DNA from 3 places in the Pseudomonas sp. ADAK18 genome. Region 1 is predicted to be linked to each of the others. Evidence: predicted binding sites of a transcription regulator. Region 1 holds the regulator's gene; each other region holds the start of a gene.

Region 1 (2,270 bases):
ATTGGCGACAACCTCGACGTGCTGGTGATCGACACCGCCGCCGGGATCGGTGAGTCCGTGGTCAGCTTCGTGCGCGCCGCGCAAGAAGTACTGCTGGTGGTGTGCGACGAACCCACCTCGATCACCGACGCTTACGCCCTGATCAAACTGCTTAACCGTGACTACGGCATGAACCGCTTCAGGGTGCTGGCCAACATGGCCCAAAGCCCGCAAGAAGGGCGAAACCTGTTCGCCAAGTTGACCAAGGTCACGGATCGCTTCCTCGATGTCGCCTTACAATACGTCGGCGCAGTTCCCTATGACGAGTGTGTGCGCAAGGCTGTGCAAAAGCAGCGTGCAGTCTATGAAGCGTTCCCTCGTTCGAAGTGCGCACTGGCGTTCAAGGCTATTGCCCAGAAGGTCGATACGTGGCCACTGCCCGCCAATCCCCGGGGGCATCTGGAGTTTTTCGTCGAGCGATTGGTGCATCAGACGAGCGCAGGACCGGTGCTATGACATCCAGCGGCTACAACCTTTACAAGAAGTCGGCACGTGACAGCCAAGGCGAATTGATCGAGCGCTATGCGCCACTGGTCAAGCGCATTGCCTATCACTTGCTGGCCCGATTGCCCGCCAGTGTCCAGGTCGAAGACCTGATCCAGGCCGGGATGATCGGCTTGCTTGAAGTGTCGACCAAATACGACGCGAGCAAGGGTGCGAGTTTCGAGACGTATGCGGGTATCCGCATCCGTGGTGCGATGCTCGACGAGGTCCGTAAAGGTGATTGGGCGCCGCGTTCGGTCCACCGCAATACCCGGATGGTGAGTGACGCCATTCGCTCAATTGAAGCAAAAACCGGTCGCGACGCTAAAGATCACGAAGTTGCGGCCGAACTCCAATTGAGTCTCGACGATTACTACGGGATTTTGAACGATACCTTGGGCAGTCGCCTGTTCAGTTTCGACGACCTTTTGCAGGACGGCGAACATGAGGGGCTGCACGAGGACGGCGCGAGTGCTCATCTCGAACCGTCACGCGATCTGGAAGATGAACGCTTCCAGAGCGCACTGGCGGACGCGATTGCCAATTTGCCGGAGCGTGAGCGACTGGTGTTGGCGCTGTACTACGACGAAGAGCTGAACCTCAAGGAAATCGGTGAAGTCCTGGGGGTCAGCGAATCGCGGGTCAGCCAGTTACACAGCCAGTGCGCGGCCCGCTTGCGGGGGCGTTTGGGAGAGTGGCGAGCGCGCTGACAGGCAGTGTGGGGACACTGCGAATGATACCGTCCGGGCCAAAAGCCCTGGCGGTTTCAACCCGTGGTGCGCCTCAGTAGTCCTTATTTGTAACGCCTGAATGATTGAAATGGCGCGCCCAGGTGCTGGACGCGTTTAAGACTGCTTGGAGGTCGAATTGGACAAGAACATGAAAATCCTCATCGTTGATGACTTCTCAACGATGCGGCGGATCATAAAAAACCTGTTGCGTGACCTTGGGTTCACTAACACGGTCGAGGCGGATGACGGCACCACGGCGATTCCGATCCTCAACAGCGGGAGCATCGACTTTCTGGTAACCGACTGGAACATGCCGGGCATGACCGGTATCGACTTGCTGCGCCACGTGCGCGCCGATGAAAAACTGCGCAGCCTTCCTGTGCTGATGGTGACCGCCGAAGCCAAGCGTGAACAGATCATTGAAGCCGCCCAGGCTGGGGTCAACGGTTACGTGGTCAAGCCATTCACTGCATTGGCCTTGAAAGAGAAGATCGAAAAAATCTTCGAACGCATCGGTCATTGATGTCGCCACGGGGGAGCTATGGAGCATAACGAATCATCACAGGCCGACTTCGAGTCGACCCTGAAAAAGCACGCTCACCAGTTGGTTGAAAGCCTTGAAAAAGGCCAGTTCGGCGACGCGGTGCAGTTGATCCATGAGCTCAATCAGACCCGTGATCGTGGCCTGTACCGGGAAGTCGGCAAGCTGACACGCGAGTTGCACAGCGCCATCGTCAACTTCCAGATTGACCCGCACATGCCGCAGGCCGAGGAAGTCTCGCAGATCACCGATGCCACCGAACGCCTGTCTTATGTGGTCAGGCTGACTGAGGCGGCGGCCAATCGCACCATGGACCTGGTGGAAAACGCCACGCCGCTGGTCAATGGCATCGCCAACGAAGCCAAGGCCCTGAGCACCGACTGGGGCCGCTTCATGCGCCGGGAAGTGGGCGCCGAAGAGTTTCGCGAATTGGCACGGCGAGTCGAAGGCTTTCTGGCGCGCAGCGAGCAGGACAG
Region 2 (2,270 bases), 1.5 Mb from region 1:
CGAATAGACCGCAGCACCGACCATGGTTGGCATCGCCAGGAAGAACGAAAACTCGGTAGCGGTCTTGCGCGACAGACCAAACAGCAGACCGCCAATGATTGTGGCGCCGGAGCGGGAGGTGCCTGGAATCATCGCCAGACACTGGGCAAAACCCACCTTGAGGGCATCTTTCCAGGTGATCTCATCGACAGTTTCGGCGTGTACTTCATGCTGCCGGCGCTCAGCCCACAGCATGATGATGCCGCCCACCACCAGCGCCGTGGCCACGGTGATCGGGTTGAACAGGTAGTGCTTGATCAGATCGGCAAAAATCACTCCCAACACCACCGCTGGCAAGACGGCGATCAGCAGGTTAAGGGTGAACCGTTGGGCATTGCGCTGGGTGGGCAAGCCGACAACCACATCAAGAATCTTGCGTCGAAACTCCCAGACCACGGCCAGGATGGCGCCCAGTTGGATGATGATATTAAACGCTTCAAATCGCTCGCCACCGAAACCGATCAAGTCGGCGACGATAATCTGGTGACCGGTACTGGAGATCGGTAAAAACTCCGTCAGTCCTTCGACAACGCCAAGTATCAATGCCTGTGCGGCAGTCCAAAGATCCATGCTTCCCCCATGAGGTCATGTCTGCTGCATGCCTCGTTGATATTTCTTAGTGGTTCACTAACGAAGAGTGCACTGAAAACCAGCGCAAAAAAAATCAACACCGAACTGCGAAAATTCCGTGAAAAATCAGGCAGGACTCAGGTTTTTTGATTCCGGGCCGAAAGCCTATCAGACAAGCTCGTTTTTCGCTTTGCGATATTGAAATACAGATGGATGCAGCACCAAAAACTATAAGAACACGGAGTGATTGGACCATGAACAGTTTGCGCACCATGTCGATCAGCCGCCGCCTTTGGCTGATCCTGATCGTCGCCGTATTGATGCTGCTGACGCTGGGCCTGCTGATGCTCAAGCAGGTCCATGACGGCCTTTATCAGGCCAAGAGCCAACAAACCCAACACGTGGTGCAGACCGCCAATGGGGTCCTGGCCTACTACCATGCCCTGGAAACCACGGGCGTTCTGACTCGCGACGCTGCGCAAAAACAAGCCTTGAGAGTGGTGCGCGGCCTGCGTTATGACCACGACGATTACTTCTGGATCAACGACCTGACGCCGGTGATGATCATGCACGCGGCCAACCCTAAGCTTGACGGCCAGAACCTGTCGGCCATTCGCGACCCAGACGGTTTTGCAGTGTTCAATGAGTTTGTCATCCTGGCCAAGGCCAAGGGCGCCGGGATCGTCAACTATCGCTGGCCGAAACCGGGAGCCGACGCGCCGGTAGAAAAGACCTCCTATATCCAGTTATTCGAACCCTGGGGCTGGATCATCGGCTCCGGCGTCTACGTCGATGACGTACAAGCCGAATTTCGCGGTCAGGTATGGAAAGCCTCGGCGATTGGCGTGGGGATTGCCGTGATCATGGCCCTGCTGGTGGTGCTGATCGCCCGCAGTATCGTGCGTCCACTGCAAGAGGCGGTTAACGCCATGGCCAATATCGCCAGCGGCGAAAGTGACCTGACCCGTAGCCTCGACACTCATGGCCAGGACGAAGTCACCCAACTAGCCCAGCACTTCAATAGCTTCACCGCCAAGTTGCGCCAGGTGGTTGGGCAGTTGCAGAGCTGCGCCAATGCCCTGGGCCAGTCGTCCGCAGAGTTGGGCAGCAATGCCAGCCAGGCCCATGACCGCAGCCAGCAGCAGTCCCAGCAAATGGAACTGGTGGCCACGGCTATCAACGAGGTCACCTATGGTGTACAGGACGTCGCCAAGAACGCCGAGCACGCCGCCAGCGAAATGCGCGACGCTCAAGCCCAGGCTGAGCAAGGCCAAGTCAATATCGACGGCAGCCTGAGGCAGATCGATCAGTTGTCCAGCACCATCAACCAGGCCGTGGAGGTGATCCGCACTCTGTCCAGCGAAAGCACCCAGATCGGTGGTGTGCTGGAAGTGATACGTTCCATCGCCGACCAGACCAACCTGCTGGCCCTCAATGCCGCCATCGAGGCGGCACGCGCCGGTGAACAAGGCCGCGGTTTTGCAGTGGTCGCCGATGAGGTGCGATTGTTGGCCCAACGTACGCAAAAATCCACCGCTGAAATCCAGTCCATGATCGAGCGCCTGCAAGGCCACTCGGAGGCGGCGGTCAAGGTGATCAGCGACAGCCACCAGGCTTCGCAGTTGACTATCGAGCAAGCAGGCCAGGCCGGGGCCAGCCTG
Region 3 (2,270 bases), 1.1 Mb from region 1:
TCTTGTTCGGCACCGCCTTGATGGTGTCAGCCATGGCCAGCAGGATGTCCTCGAAGTACGGTTTCAAGCGCGCGCTGCCGGAGTCAAACATTGGCCGGTTGGCGGCGTCCATGATCTGGATGCGCAAACCATCAGGAGTGATCTGGTACAGGATCTGATCCTTGAACTTCTCCAACTGCGGATTCTCGTCGACCTTTTTCTGCAATTCTTGCAGGAGCAACTCCAGCCGTTCGTGCTCGACCTGTTCGGCCATGCTTTCGACGGTGTCACGCTCGATGGGAATATTTTCCTGGGGCGACTCGGTCTTCACTTCCGGGTTGATCGTGCGTTCGGGCGCCAGTTGCGGCGAACCGCCCAGGTCGATCACAAAGGGGGTGCCGCTCTCGGAGAAGCCGATGGGATCCTTGAAGTACCCAGCGATGGCGATCTTCTGTTCCGGCGTGGCGGTGGACATCAGCCACAGCACCAGGAAGAACGCCATCATCGCCGTCGCAAAGTCGGCGAAAGCGATTTTCCAAGCGCCGCCGTGATGCCCCGCAGCGAAGCGCTTGACGCGCTTGATAATGATTGGCTGGTTGTTTTCCATGACTTAGCGACCGCGAACTGCTTGTTCCAGCTCGGCAAAGCTCGGACGGTGCTTTGGATACAGAACCTTGCGCCCGAACTCCACCGCCAGGGACGGCGGCATACCGGAAGCCGAGGCCACCAGAGAGGCCTTGATCGCCTCGTAAACATTCAGCTCTTCCTTGGCATCATGGGCCAGCGAAGTCGCCAGAGGGCCGAAGAAACCATAGGCGGCAAGAATACCGAAGAAGGTCCCCACCAGTGCCGCACCCACGTGCATGCCGATAGCTTTCTGGTCGCCTTCGCCGAGGGATGCCATGGTCACCACGATCCCGAGAACCGCCGCCACAATACCGAAACCAGGCATGCCGTCGGCGATGCCGGTCACGGCGTGGGAAGGGTGTTCAAGCTCTTCTTTCAAGCTGAACAATTCCATGTCGAACAGGCCTTCCAGCTCATGGGGAGCCATGTTGCCGGAGGACATGATGCGCAGGTAATCGCAGATATAGGCGGTCATGCGTTCGTCTTTGAGCACGGCCGGGTACTTGGCGAAAATCGGGCTCGCCGCAGCGTCCTCGATGTCACCTTCGATGGCCATCATGCCTTCGCGGCGGCTCTTGTTGAGAATCTCGTAGATCAGCCCCAACACTTCCAGATAGAACGTGTGGGAGAAGCGCGAGCTGAACATGCCCAGCGACTTCTTGATCACGTGCATGGTCATGTAGCCAGGGTTGGCTTGCAGAAATGCACCGAATGCCGCACCGCCAATAATCAGCACTTCGAAGGGCTGGATCAGCGCTGCAATTTTACCGTGGGAAAGGACGTATCCGCCGAGCACGCTCGCGATGACGACGATGATGCCGATAATTTTAGCCATAGGGGATGAGTACTTGTGCCGTCGGGTTCATGGACATATTCGGAAGATCTGAAAACTCTTCTTCTACTTATCGGCAAATCTGCGCCAGACTATAGCCCGTTAAGGCGAAAAGCCAGTTCGGCCCGCTCCGGGCGTGTTGACCGCAAGTGATGATCGCGCGCTAATCATGGCTAATGAAACGACAGCTCCAACTCCCAAACCCAACACGATTGCCGGCTGGATAAAGCGGCTGGACGAGGTTGCGCTGCCTGTTCCCCAGGCGAGCCACGAGCGAGTGTGCAAAGCCATCGGCGACAGCCGCCGATCATTGAGAGAGATTGCTGAGCTGATGCAAAACAGCCCGGCACTGGTACTCAGTGTGATGCGCGAAGCGAACCATCACACCCATGGCAGCCTGTCAGAACCGGCGGAAAACCTTGAGGTGGCAATCAACCGCCTAGGTCTTGAACGCACCGCAGAGTTGCTCGCCCGCCTGCCGTCCATACCCCTCAATGAAATCCCTGTGGCCCTGCGCCAATTGCAAATGATCAGCCAGCACGCCTCGCAACAAGCCAATGGCCTGTTCGCCAGTCGCCTGGCGCGGTTGTGGCAAGACATTCATTGGGGCAGCTTGCTGTTTCTATCGCCACTGTGGCCGATGGCGATTGCCTATCCCAAGCTGCTGGAGGAATGGGAACTGCGGGTGATCCACAAAGGCCAGTCGGCCTACAAGGTCGAACGGGAATTGTTCGGCGTGCGTCTGCTGGAGTTGTGCCTGGGCCTGACCGAAGCCTGGCGCCTGCCAATCTGGGTCTCACAGGGCTACACCCTGCTGCTGAACGAGCAACGC

What was found. Region 1 encodes FliA, which starts transcription of late flagellar genes. Its sites were predicted from a motif close to CTAAAGTTTNNNNNNNNNNNGCCGNTAA; they were not measured.
Region 2: HKK55_RS10740 (methyl-accepting chemotaxis protein) is a predicted target of FliA. The motif match lies at 746-773, and genes of this name have one in related genera.
Region 3: motA (flagellar motor stator protein MotA) is a predicted target of FliA. The motif match lies at 1,509-1,536, and genes of this name have one in related genera.

What each region holds. Positions count from the first base shown of each region.
Region 1 is NZ_CP052859.1:928,784-931,053, forward strand. Features, by position in the region: gene fleN (flagellar synthesis regulator FleN) at 1-495, shown strand, start outside; gene fliA (RNA polymerase sigma factor FliA) at 492-1,232, shown strand; gene HKK55_RS04290 (chemotaxis response regulator CheY) at 1,402-1,776, shown strand; gene HKK55_RS04295 (protein phosphatase CheZ) at 1,795-2,270, shown strand, end outside.
Region 2 is NZ_CP052859.1:2,392,276-2,394,545, forward strand. Features, by position in the region: gene HKK55_RS10735 (undecaprenyl-diphosphate phosphatase) at 1-609, opposite strand, end outside; gene HKK55_RS10740 (methyl-accepting chemotaxis protein) at 864-2,270, shown strand, end outside.
Region 3 is NZ_CP052859.1:6,278,865-6,281,134, reverse strand. Features, by position in the region: gene motB (flagellar motor protein MotB) at 1-586, opposite strand, end outside; gene motA (flagellar motor stator protein MotA) at 590-1,441, opposite strand; gene HKK55_RS28295 (HDOD domain-containing protein) at 1,608-2,270, shown strand, end outside.